3 regions of the Catenulispora sp. GAS73 genome follow, and region 2 is predicted to be linked to each of the others. Evidence: riboswitches for the same ligand, from Rfam matches in the RefSeq annotation. Region 2 holds a riboswitch; each other region holds the start of a gene.
What was found. A riboswitch is a leader RNA that binds a small molecule or an ion and turns the genes downstream of it on or off. The one in region 2 is predicted to bind cobalamin.

Region 1 (3,812 bases), on a different contig from region 2:
CGACTCGCGAGGCTCGGCCGGCTCCCGGGGCTCGGCCGAGCCCCGGACCCCGAGCGAGCCCACGCAGGAGCGCGCGCGCCGCACCCGCCGCGCGATCCTGCTGGCCGCGTCCGAGTGCTTCGCAGAGGTCGGCTACGCAGCGGCCACCACCAGCGAGATCGCGGCCCGCGCCGGCGTCACCAAAGGCGCACTCGCCTTCCACTTCCCGGCGAAGGCCGCCGTCGCGGCGGCCATCGTCGAGGAATGCTACGAGCAGTGGCCCTCGCTGGTCGCCGAAGCGACGCCGGCGCACGACCGGGTACTCGACCTCCTCGGCGAGGTCTTCGCCCGCATCGCGGCGCAGATCCGCGAGGACCCGATCGTCCGCGCGACAGTCCGCCTGCAAGCCGAGCGCGCACAGATCTCCGAGCCGGTCCACATGCCGTTCGTGGACTGGATCGCCACCTCCACCGACCTGTTCCGCAGCGCCGCCGAACGCGGCGAGCTCCGGCCCGGAGCCGATCCCGGCACACTGGCCCGGGCCTCGGTCGCCGGCTTCCAGGGAGTTCAGCACGTCTCGGGCATCCTGTCCGGCCACGCCGACGTCGCCGACCGAGTCGCCGAGTGGTGGTCGGTCATGCGGGCCGGCATCGCCGCCGCTTCCGACGATCACGTTTCCTGATCGCTGCCAGTCGACATCTCCCCTTGTCCGCAATCCCGTCTCCGACTGGAGTAGACCCATGTCCGTCATCCCCGCATCACACGCCGATCTGCTCGACCGCCCCGTCTTCTGCCACCTGGCGACCGTCCGCGCCGACGGCACCCCGCACGTGAACCCGATGTGGTTCCTGTGGGACGGCGAGTTCCTGTCCTTCACCACCTCGACCAAGCGCGCGAAGTACAAGGAGCTCAGCGAGCGCCCGCACGCCGCGGTCTCCATCAACGACCCCGACGCCCCGTACCGTTACCTGGAGCTGCGCGGGACCGTGGACCGCATCGAGCCGGACCCGGAGGGTGACTTCTTCGCCGTCCTGGCCGACCGCTACGCGCTGCCGATGGACGGTCCCGTCGGCGACGCGCCGACCCGCGTACGGATCTACCTGCGGCCGACGCACGCCACCTTCCAGTAGTCCCCTGACATACAGCATGTTGATTGGAATTTGAGCGCCGCCACAAGATATGGTGTCCGACGCAGCTGGTTCGACCACCGCCCCGCACAAGGGCGGCGGTCGAGGCAAGAGGGAACCCGGTGCGAGACCGGGACTGCCCCGCAGCGGTGAGTGGGAACGACAGCCGTCGTACACACTGGGCCGAGTGGCGCCGGAAGGCGCCGGCCTGGGAAGTGACGGCCAGTAGGTTCGCGCGGTCCTCCCCGGGCCCGCGAGCGCCCACGAGTCCGAAGACCTGCCAGCCGTGCCGTGCCCGGACGTGGGGTACGGCTGGTCCGAGGCCGCGTGGGACGGCTGACGGCGGAGCGCGTCGCGGCTTTCGCGTGCCTCCGGTGTCTGCTCGCCAACGGTCCGGACCTCGGACCTACGACTGGCGAGGAGAAGGTTGTGACGGTCACGCTCACACATGTCGAGACCACAGAGGCAGCGAGGCGCGCGGGGGCGCAGGCGCTGCCGACGGTGACCACGACAGCGACGACAGCAGCTCAGCTCGAAGCGGAGATCGAAGCAGAGCTCGCAGACAAGTCCGCGGACCTGCCCGACGTCGACCCGGCCCGCGTGGCCCGCAAGACCTTCGCCGGGCTGCCGCCGAACGCCACCGCCGACCAGGTCGCCGACCTCGCCGTCCAGAGCGCGGCCGAGCTCATCGGCGAGGAGCCGCAGTACTCGAAGCTCGCCGCCCGCCTGCTGTCCGGGGTCATCGCCCGCGAGGCCGCCGGCCAGGGCGCGACCACCTTCAGCGCGTCCATCGCCGTCGGGCATCGGGAGGGCCTGATCGGCGACGTGACGCAGGCCCTGGTCGACTCGGCCGCCGGGCAGTTCGACGCCGCGATCGACCCCGAGGGCGACCTCCGCTTCGAGTACTTCGGCCTGCGCACCGTCTACGACCGCTACCTGCTGCGGCACCCGGTGACCCGCCGCGTGATCGAGACCCCGCAGCACTTCCTGCTGCGCGTCGCCGTCGGGCTGTCGCAGGACCCGCAGGAGGCCGTCGGCTTCTACCGCCTGATGTCCTCGCTGGCCTACCTGCCCAGCTCGCCGACGCTGTTCAACTCCGGCACCCGGCACACCCAGATGTCGTCCTGCTACCTGGTGGACTCCCCGCGCGACGAGCTGGACTCCATCTACGACCGCTACCACCAGGTCGCGCGCCTGTCGAAGTTCGCCGGCGGCATCGGCATCGGCTTCTCCCGGGTCCGCGGGCGCGGCGCCCTGATCCGCAGCACCAACGGCCGCTCCAACGGCATCGTCCCGTTCCTGCGCACGCTCGACTCCTCGGTCGCCGCGGTCAACCAGGGCGGCCGGCGCAAAGGCGCGGCGTGCGTGTACCTGGAGCCGTGGCACCCGGACGTCGAGGAGTTCCTCCAGCTGCGGGACAACACCGGCGAGGACGCGCGCCGCACGCACAACCTGAACCTGGCCAACTGGATCCCGGACGAGTTCATGCGGCGCGTCGAGGCCGACGGCCTCTGGTCGCTGATGGACCCCGACCAGGTGCCGGAGCTGCCGGACCTGTGGGGTGCGGAGTTCGACGCGGCTTATCGCGCGGCCGAGGCCGAGGGCCGTTACGTCCGGCAGGTCTCGGCGCGTGAGCTGTACGGCAAGATGATGCGCACGCTGGCGCAGACCGGCAACGGCTGGATGACGTTCAAGGACGCGTCCAACAAGCTGTGCAACCAGACCAGCGCTCCCGGTAACACCGTTCACCTGTCGAATCTGTGCACTGAGATCATCGAGGTCTCCTCCGACGCCGAGACCGCGGTCTGCAACCTGGGCTCGATCAACCTGGCCGCGCACCTGACGCCGTCCCGCGACGCCGTGGACTGGGACCGGCTGCGCGCCACGGTCCGCACCGCCGTGGTCTTCCTGGACCGCGTCATCGACATCAACTACTACCCGAGCGAGCAGACCGCGGCGTCGAACCCGCGCTGGCGCCCGGTCGGGCTGGGCCTGATGGGGCTGCAGGACGTGTTCTTCGCGCTGCGGCTGCCCTTCGACGACGCGCGGGCGCGGGAGCTGTCGACCCGGATCTCGGAGGAGATCTACCTGACCGCGCTGGAGACCTCGGCCGGGCTGGCGGAGGAGTTCGGCGCTCACCCGGCATTCGCGGACACCCGCGCGGCGCGCGGCGACCTGCAGCCGGACCTGTGGAACGTCGCCACCGCGCCGGAACTGGCCGCGCGCTGGAGCACGGTACGCGGCCGGATCGCGGCCACCGGCCTGCGCAACTCGCTGCTGGTGGCGATCGCCCCGACCGCGACCATCGCCTCCATCGCCGGCTGCTACGAGTGCATCGAGCCGCAGGTGTCGAACCTGTTCAAGCGCGAGACGCTGTCCGGGGAGTTCCTGCAGATCAACACGGCGCTGGTCGGCGAGCTGAAGGCGCTGGGGCTGTGGACCCCGGCGGTGCGCGAGGCGATCAAGCGCGCTGAGGGCTCGGTGCAGGGCGTCGAGGCGCTGCCGGCGGAGATCAGGGCCCTGTATCGGACGGCGTGGGAGCTGCCGCAGAAGGCGCTGATCGACCTGGCGGCGGCCCGCGGGCCGTTCATCGACCAGTCGCAGTCGCTGAACCTGTTCCTGGCAGCGCCGACGATCGGGAAGCTGTCGTCGATGTACATGTACGCCTGGAAGGCCGGGCTGAAGTCCACGTACTACCTGCGCTCG
Region 2 (3,812 bases):
GGTCGGTGAGGGGGAGGTGGTCGGCGCCGAGGTCGGCGGCCAGGCGGGTGGCCAGGCCGAGGCGAACCGGGCCGGACTCGCAGTCGACGACGACCGCGCTGCCGCCGAGGGTGGCTACGGCTTGGCGGAGGTGGGCCGCGGCTCGGCGCGTGTCGGCCAGGGGGTCGGCTCCGGCGGCACGCGCGGCGGATGCGCGCGGCGCCATGGCACGCGAGCCGGATTCAGCCGACGGCAATGCGGCGGCAAGCGAATTCGGGGCGGCTGCGCGCGAGGAGGCGATCGCTTGCGTGGCACGGCCGTCGGTGACCACGAGCACGAGCGGCCGGCGGTTCGGGTCGCGCATGCGCTCGACGCGCAGGACGTCGGCGGCTTGCAGCAGGCCAGCGGCGAGCGGGGTGCGGCCGCCGGTCGGGAGCGAGGTGAGGCGGGCGGCGCCGGCGTCGACCGACCAGGTCGGCGGGAGGGCGACTTCGGCGCCGCGGCCCCGGAAGGTGACCAGGCCGACCTTGTCTCGGCGCTGGTAGGCGTCGAGGAGCAGCGAGAGGATCGCGCCCTTGACGGCGGCCATGCGCTGCCGGGCGGCCATCGAACCGGAGGCGTCTACGACGAACAGGACCAGATTGCCTTCGCGGCCCTCGCGGATCGGTTCGCGAAGGTCTTCGGAGCGCAGGCGGAGCGCGCCCTCGCGACGGCCTCGGGCGACCTGCTCGGGTGCGGCGGCGCGGACCGTCGCGACGAGGTGGAGGCCGTGGGCGCCGGGACGCGCGCCGACCGTGCGGCCGCCGGTGGCGCGGGCACGTGAGCGGCGGCCTTCGGCGCCGGTGCCGACGCCTGAGACCTGTAACAGACGGGCTTTGAAGGGTTCGCTGGGAGTCACCACTCCCTGCTCGCCCGACGGGCCGGACACACGCTTCTGCTCAGTGGAGGTTCCGGTCGTCGGTTCGGACCCGGTTTCCCCGGCACCGCTCGCGTCCTGTTGTGCGGTTTGTGCGGCGCTGGATGAGCCGTTCTGCGGACCACTCGGTTGGTTGGGGGAGCCGTCGCCGTCGGGACCGCCCGAGCCGGGACCGGGATCAGGGTCCTCATCCCCGTCCGCAGCGTCCGCGGCGTCCTCCATGGCGTCGTCCAAGCGCTCCTCGTCGAGCCCCGGCGCGTCGAAGGGATGCCGCCGTCGCCGGTGCGGCAACGCCAGCATCGCCGCCTGCCGCACGTCCTCGGCGACGACCTCCGTCCGGCCGGCCCAGGCGGCGAGCGCCGTGGCGGCGCGGGCCGTGACCAGGTCCGCGCGCATCCCGTCGACCTCGAAGGCCGCACAGATGCGGGTGATCCGCAGGAGCTCGGCGTCTGGCAGCGTCACCGACGGCAGCAGCGCACGCGCCGCCTCGATGCGTGCGGCCGTCTCCTTGTCCGCCTGCTCCCAGGCCGCGGCGAAGCCCTCCGGGTCCGCCTCGTAGGCCAGCCGCCGCCGCACCACCTCGGCGCGCTCGGCCGGGTCCCGGCTCGCGCGGACCTCGACGGTCAGGCCGAAGCGGTCGAGCAGTTGGGGCCGCAGCTCGCCTTCTTCCGGGTTCATCGTGCCGACCAGCAGGAAGTGTGCGGCGTGCGAGACGGAGACGCCTTCGCGCTCGACGTGCGCGACGCCCATGGCGGCCGCGTCGAGGAGGAGGTCGACGAGGTGGTCGTGGAGGAGGTTGACCTCGTCCACATAGAGAAGTCCGCGGTGCGCCGCCGCCAGCAGGCCGGGTTCGTAGGCCGCGACGCCGGAGGCCAGCACCTTCTCCAGGTCCAGGGAGCCCACGAGGCGATCCTCCGTCGCCCCGACCGGCAGCTCGACCAGGCGCGCCGGGTGGGACTGCGAGGCCACGGCGCCGGCCGAGTGCACGGAGGGCGCGGAGGACGCGGTGTGCGGGCCGTCCGGGCAGGCGGGGTCGGGTGCGGCGGGGTCGCAGGAGAAGCGGCAGCCGGGGACCACGGCGATCTGCGGCAGCACCGCGGCCAGGGCGCGCACGATCGTCGACTTCGCGGTGCCCTTCTCGCCGCGCACGAGGACGCCGCCGACGGCCGGGGACACGGCGTTCAGCAGCAGGGCCAGCCGGAGGTCGTCAAGACCCACGACGGCGGTGAACGGGTACGGCGGCACGCCGGATCAGCTCCTCACGGGTATCCACGCCCGACAGGTCTCTTCACAAGAACACGCCGCGGGAGCGGCGTGCCGAGGGCGGTCGTAGTCTCCTGACTCTCAGATCCGCGCGCCTGCCCGGCCTTCCCAGAACGCTGACGTCCCAGTGGCTTCGCAAGCGGGAGGCGCTCCCTGATCACAGTGGCGGGACCGTTCCGGATTCGCACCGGATTCCTGCCGACCGTCCCGCGTGCAGCATCCCGCAGCGATCATCGGGCGTCAAACCGCGCCCGGGCGGCGCCGGCTGGCGGAATGTTCGATTCTGTCCCTCAATGGGAGGGTGAGCGAGCGACGGCGCAGAGCCCGTGTCCTGGGTGAATACGAGCTGGACGGCGGCGCGTTCGCCCTGGCGCGGGGTGAGCAACGCGACACGGCGGCGCCGACACTGACTCCGACCGCGCAGCAGCGGCTGCGCGCGCTCGGCCGGCCCGGGACGGTGTGGCGGGCCGTGCTGAGGCGGATCCGGACGACCTGAACCGCATAGGACTACACAGGACTACAGAGGAACAGGACTACAGCGGAGGCCCGTCCCCCGGGTCCTCCTGGTAGGAGTACCGCTGTTCCTTCCACGGGTCCCCGATGTTGTGGTACCCGCGTTCCTCCCAGAACCCGCGCCGGTCCGCCGTGAGGTACTCGATCCCGCGCACCCACTTGGGCCCCTTCCACGCGTACAGGTGCGGCACGATCAGCCGCAGCGGGAAACCGTGCTCAGGGGTGAGCGGGACGCCTGCGTAGTGGGTCGCGAACAGGACGTTCTCGCGCAGGAGGTCCTCGATGCGCAGGTTCGAGCTGTAGCCGTACTCTGCCCAGACGGTGACGTGGGTCACCTCGGCGGCCGGCGGCGCCAGTTCGAGGATGGTCCGGGCTCCGACGCCGCGCCAGGAGGCGCCGAGCATCGTGAACTTGGTGACGCAGTGGAAGTCGGCGGTCACCTCGACGGCCGGCAGGGCCCCGAACTCCTCATGGAACCAGATCGCCTCCGCGCCGTCGGCGGTGGCGCCGGTGACGCGGAAGTCCCAGGTCGCGGGCTTGAAGCGGGGCACCGGGCCGTAGTGCAGCACCGGCCACTCCCCGCGTTGCATGCGCTGGCCGGGTGGGAGCCGTTCCTCGGACTGCACTGTCTCGCCTTCTGTGTCCACCCCTGATCCCGGCTGCCCCATGGGGACCATCGTCCCAGATGTGGTGCACGGCACGTACCACGGGGACTTGGCAGGTGGCCGGCAGGTAGCTTAGGCTCCCCTAAGTCCCCCAGGCCCAACCCGCCGACTGCCGGAGCCCCGCTTGTACGCCTGCATATGCCACGCAGTGACCACCGCCGAGGTGGACGCCGTCGTCGCCCTGGGCGCCACGTCGGTCAAGCAGGTGCGCAAGGCGACCGGGGCGGGCTCCGCGTGCGGGACGTGCGTGAAGCGGCTGAGCTGCCTGCTCGCCGCGGCCCGGGTCGCCGACTCGGCGCCGGTGGACACGATGCCCGAGGCCGAGCGGCTGCCGGTGCCCGCACCGAAGCGCCCGGCGCTCCCCGCGCTCCCGATGTTCCAGCACGCACCGGACTGCCCGGCCGCGCTGCCGGCTCTGGGCTGAACCGCCGGTCCTCCTCGCGACGGGTCTGTTCGGCGTGCCCGAGCACGTCCCC
Region 3 (3,812 bases), on a different contig from region 2:
GGACCCCGAGGGAAGCGCCGGAAGTCCCGCGCTCTGGAACACCTGCTTCAACACCGCCGGGTCCGAGCCGGCCAGCGACGACCCGTCCTTCGACGCCAGCCAGAAGTTGTTCGGCAGCGACAGGGTCTTGCCGTCGAGCATCAACGTCGGCGTCCCCTGCAGCCGCAGCGAGTTGAAATCCGACCAGTTCTGCTGGACCAGGCCCTTGTAGGTGCCGGCGGTGACGCAGGCCTCGAACGCCGGCGTGTCCAGGCCCGGGACCTGCTTGGCCAGCGAGATCAGCGTCGCGGTGCTGCTGTAGGCGTCGGTGCTCTCGTTCGGCTGGTGGGCGAAGAGCACGTCGTGGTACTCGTCGAACTTCCCGGCGGTCGCGGCGCACACCGAGGCGCTGCCGGACTGCAGGGAGCCGCTGCCGTTGTCCTTGGCGTCGATCAGGGGCACCGGGTGGAAGAGCACGCGGAGTGTGCCGTTGGCCACATAGGTCTTGTAGACGGATGCCGAGCCCGTCTCCAGCGCCTTGCAGTAGGGGCAGCGGAAGTCCTCGAAGATGGTCAGGGTGTGCGGGGCCGACGCGGGGCCGTAGAACAGAGCGGTCGCCGTGTTCGCGGGGTTCGCGTACTTGTCGGCGACGACGGAGCCGTCGGTCGGCGGGGTGTAGGCCCGCGGTTTGGCGGAGTTCGAACCCACCGCGATCCCGACGCTGACGCCGACACAGATCCCGATCACCACCACTACCACTCCGAGTACGCCCAGCCTGCGGCGCTGCATGCTCTTGCGCTGCTGGGCCGCACGCTCGGCGGCGACCCGCACGCGTGCGGACTTCTCGTCCCGAACACCCTGATCGCTCATAGCCCCATCCCCACCCACACGCACGTCGAAGAATCCTGATCGGCAACGCCCCCGGGATCTGACCACCGGAGGACGGTGGCGTCAAGCCGGTGCGGATGTGGCGCACAAGCCACAGGCCCCGCCTTGCCCGCCTCCAAGCCGCTCGCTACGGTGACCATGCCGTGGTGCTCGGGAAGACCGGTGGAAAACCGGAGCGGCCCTCGCCACTGTGATCGGGAATGCACCGGCTCCATGCCGGCCGTGCGAGTGTGGCGCGGCGGCGGCCACTGGGCGCGTGACGCGCCTGGGAAGGCGGGGCCGGGGCGTCGACCCGTCAGCCAGGAGACCGGCCACGGCACCGAACATCGACCATCCACGAGGTGCTGGAGGCGAGCCGCGTGAGCGTGCCTGCGAATCGTTCTGTCCGAGCTGTCCAAGATTCGTCCGCGGGGCCGGTGCGCTGGTTGCGTGGCGACTGGCTGCGGTTCGGCGGGTTGCTGGCGGTGATCCTGGCGATGCACGTGGCCGCGTTCGGGATCCTGGCCGGGCTGGTCGCGCCGCACCACTACACGGTCGGTAACCAGGTCTTCGGCTTCGGCCTCGGCATCACCGCCTACACCCTCGGCATGCGCCACGCGTTCGACGCCGACCACATAGCCGCGATCGACAACACCACGCGCAAGCTGATGGCCGACGGCAAGCGGCCGGTGTCGGTCGGGTTCTGGTTCGCGCTCGGGCACTCGACCATCGTCGTGGTGCTGGCTGCCGGGATCGCCGCCGGGGCGCGGCAGGCCACGAACCTCACCGACGACAAATCCGGCACGCGCCAGTCCCTCGGCGTGGTGTCGACGACCGCCTCCGGCACGTTCCTGTACCTGATCGGGATCCTGAACCTGGTCGCGCTGATCGGGATCTACAAGGTCTACAAGGCGATGCGGCGTGGTGAGTACGACGAGGCCGCGTTGACGGCGCAGCTTGACAAGCGCGGCTTCATGAACCGGATCCTGGGCCGGCTCACCAAGTCCATCACCCGGCCCGGCCAGATGTACCCGGTGGGGCTGCTGTTCGGCATCGGCTTCGACACCGCGACCGAGGTGCTGCTGCTCGCGCTGGCCGGCTCCAGCGCCGCCGCCGGCCTGCCCTGGTACGCGATCCTGTGCCTGCCGCTGCTGTTCACCGCGGGCATGACCCTGTTCGACACCCTCGACGGCACCTTCATGAACTTCGCCTACCACTGGGCCTTCTCCAACCCGATCCGCAAGGTCTACTACAACCTCACGATCACCGGCCTGTCGGTGGCCGTCGCGCTGGTCATCGGCAGCGTCGAGCTGATCGGGGTGGTCCACGACCAGTTCGGGTTCGTCAACCCGGTCACCGACTGGATCGCGAACCTGAACCTGAACAACGTCGGGTTCGTGATCGTCGGCGCGTTCGTGGCCGTGTGGGCGGCGGCGATCGCGTATTGGAAGATCGCGCGGGTCGAACGGAGGTGGAACGCCGCCGGCGAGGAGGGCTAGAGGGCTATTCGACGGTGACCTGAATGCTGTGATAGCCCGTGGCGCCGTCGGGAAGCGTGTCCTGAATCACCGGTGTTTGCAGCGTCCCGGTGCCGTCGGTGCAACGGACGGTCAGGATGTGCTGGCCCGGCGTCGCATGCCACGGGTACGACCACTGACGCCAGGTGTCCGGGGTGTCGGCGGTGGCCAGGTCCGCGGGCGCCCACGGGCCCTTGTCGACCTGCACCTCGACGCCGTCCACGCCGCGGTGGGTGGCCCAGGCGACGCCGGCGACGACGATGGTGCCGGTGCCGGCGCGCACGGTCGCCCCGTTTCCGGGGACGTCGATACGGGAGGCGGTCTTCACCGGGGCCTGCTGCGCCCAGCCCTCGCCCACCCAGAATGCGGCGTTCTTGGCGAAGGTGGTGAGTTCGAGGTCGACGACCCACTTGGTCGCCGAGACGTAGCCGTAGAGGCCCGGGACCAGCATCCGGCACGGGAAGCCGTGCTCGACCGGCAGCGTCTGGCCGTTCATCGCCACCGCGAGCATCGCCTGGCGGCCGTCGAGCACCGCCTCCACCGGGGTGCCGATGGTCATGCCGTCGAAGGACGTGGACAGGATCTGGTCGGCTCCGGCCTGGACGCCGGCCTGGCGCAACAGCGGGGCCAGCGGCGCGCCGAGCCATCGGGCGTTCCCGCAGTAGGGGCCGCCGATCGTGTTCGAGACGCAGGTCAGGGTGAGATCGTGCTCTTCGAGCGGCATCCTGAGCAGCTCCGCGAAGCTCACCGTGAACGGGCGGTCCACCATGCCGTGGATCCGCAGCATCCACTCCTTCGGGTCGACCTGCGGGACGGTCAGGGCCGTGTCGACGCGGTAGAACTGGGCGTTCGGGGTGAAGAAGGGTTCCAGGTCGGGGACATCCGGGTGGACTGAGGGGGGAAGCAGGGGCAGCGGTGTGGCTGCCTCGGGCAGGACGACGGCGGCGCGCGCCGGGGCGACGTTGTAGCGGGAGTTGAGCCACGCACGGCTGCCGAAGCCGCCGATCAGGGCGCCGGCTCCGGTACCGAGCAACGTCACGAGGAAGCGGCGGCGTTCGTCGGGGTCGGCGGCCGGGCCGGAGACGCCCGGTTGCAGACTCCAGAGGGTGAGTTGGCGCAGCACGATGACAGTGGCCGCACCGGCCAGCAACGCGGGGAACCAGGAGCCGAACCCGACGACCGGCCGGGTGACGGCCGCGATCAGCCCGAGCAGCCCGAAGGCGGCGGCCAGGCCGGTCCCGACGTGCGGGTACCGACGGGCCACGATCCCGGTAATCACCGAAGCGACACCGATCGTGATGTAGACGCCGGTGAGCAGGGCGGTCTTGTCGTGCGTGCCGAAGTTCCGGATCGCCGCCTCTTTGAGCCACGCCGGGCTCAGCTCGATGGCCCACTCCCCGACCGCGACGACCGGTGCCTTCGGGCCGCCGGCCCCGAACGCGGCGGACA

Region 1: another riboswitch for cobalamin. It lies ahead of ABH935_RS28825 (ribonucleoside-diphosphate reductase subunit alpha); the one in region 2 lies ahead of ABH935_RS18785 (VWA domain-containing protein).
Region 3: another riboswitch for cobalamin. It lies ahead of ABH935_RS08900 (HoxN/HupN/NixA family nickel/cobalt transporter); the one in region 2 lies ahead of ABH935_RS18785 (VWA domain-containing protein).

What each region holds. Positions count from the first base shown of each region.
Region 1 covers NZ_JBGCCM010000020.1:170,354-174,165, forward strand. Annotated here, with positions in the region: gene ABH935_RS28815 (ScbR family autoregulator-binding transcription factor) at 1-661, shown strand, start outside; gene ABH935_RS28820 (PPOX class F420-dependent oxidoreductase) at 720-1,109, shown strand; cobalamin riboswitch at 1,159-1,406, shown strand; gene ABH935_RS28825 (ribonucleoside-diphosphate reductase subunit alpha) at 1,650-3,812, shown strand, end outside.
Region 2 covers NZ_JBGCCM010000011.1:202,131-205,942, forward strand. Annotated here, with positions in the region: gene ABH935_RS18785 (VWA domain-containing protein) at 1-2,140, opposite strand, end outside; cobalamin riboswitch at 2,228-2,354, opposite strand; gene ABH935_RS18790 (hypothetical protein) at 2,460-2,654, shown strand; gene ABH935_RS18795 (sulfite oxidase-like oxidoreductase) at 2,692-3,339, opposite strand; gene ABH935_RS18800 (bacterioferritin-associated ferredoxin) at 3,461-3,760, shown strand.
Region 3 covers NZ_JBGCCM010000005.1:49,322-53,133, forward strand. Annotated here, with positions in the region: gene ABH935_RS08895 (DsbA family protein) at 1-849, opposite strand, end outside; cobalamin riboswitch at 995-1,198, shown strand; gene ABH935_RS08900 (HoxN/HupN/NixA family nickel/cobalt transporter) at 1,284-2,345, shown strand; gene ABH935_RS08905 (molybdopterin-dependent oxidoreductase) at 2,350-3,812, opposite strand, start outside.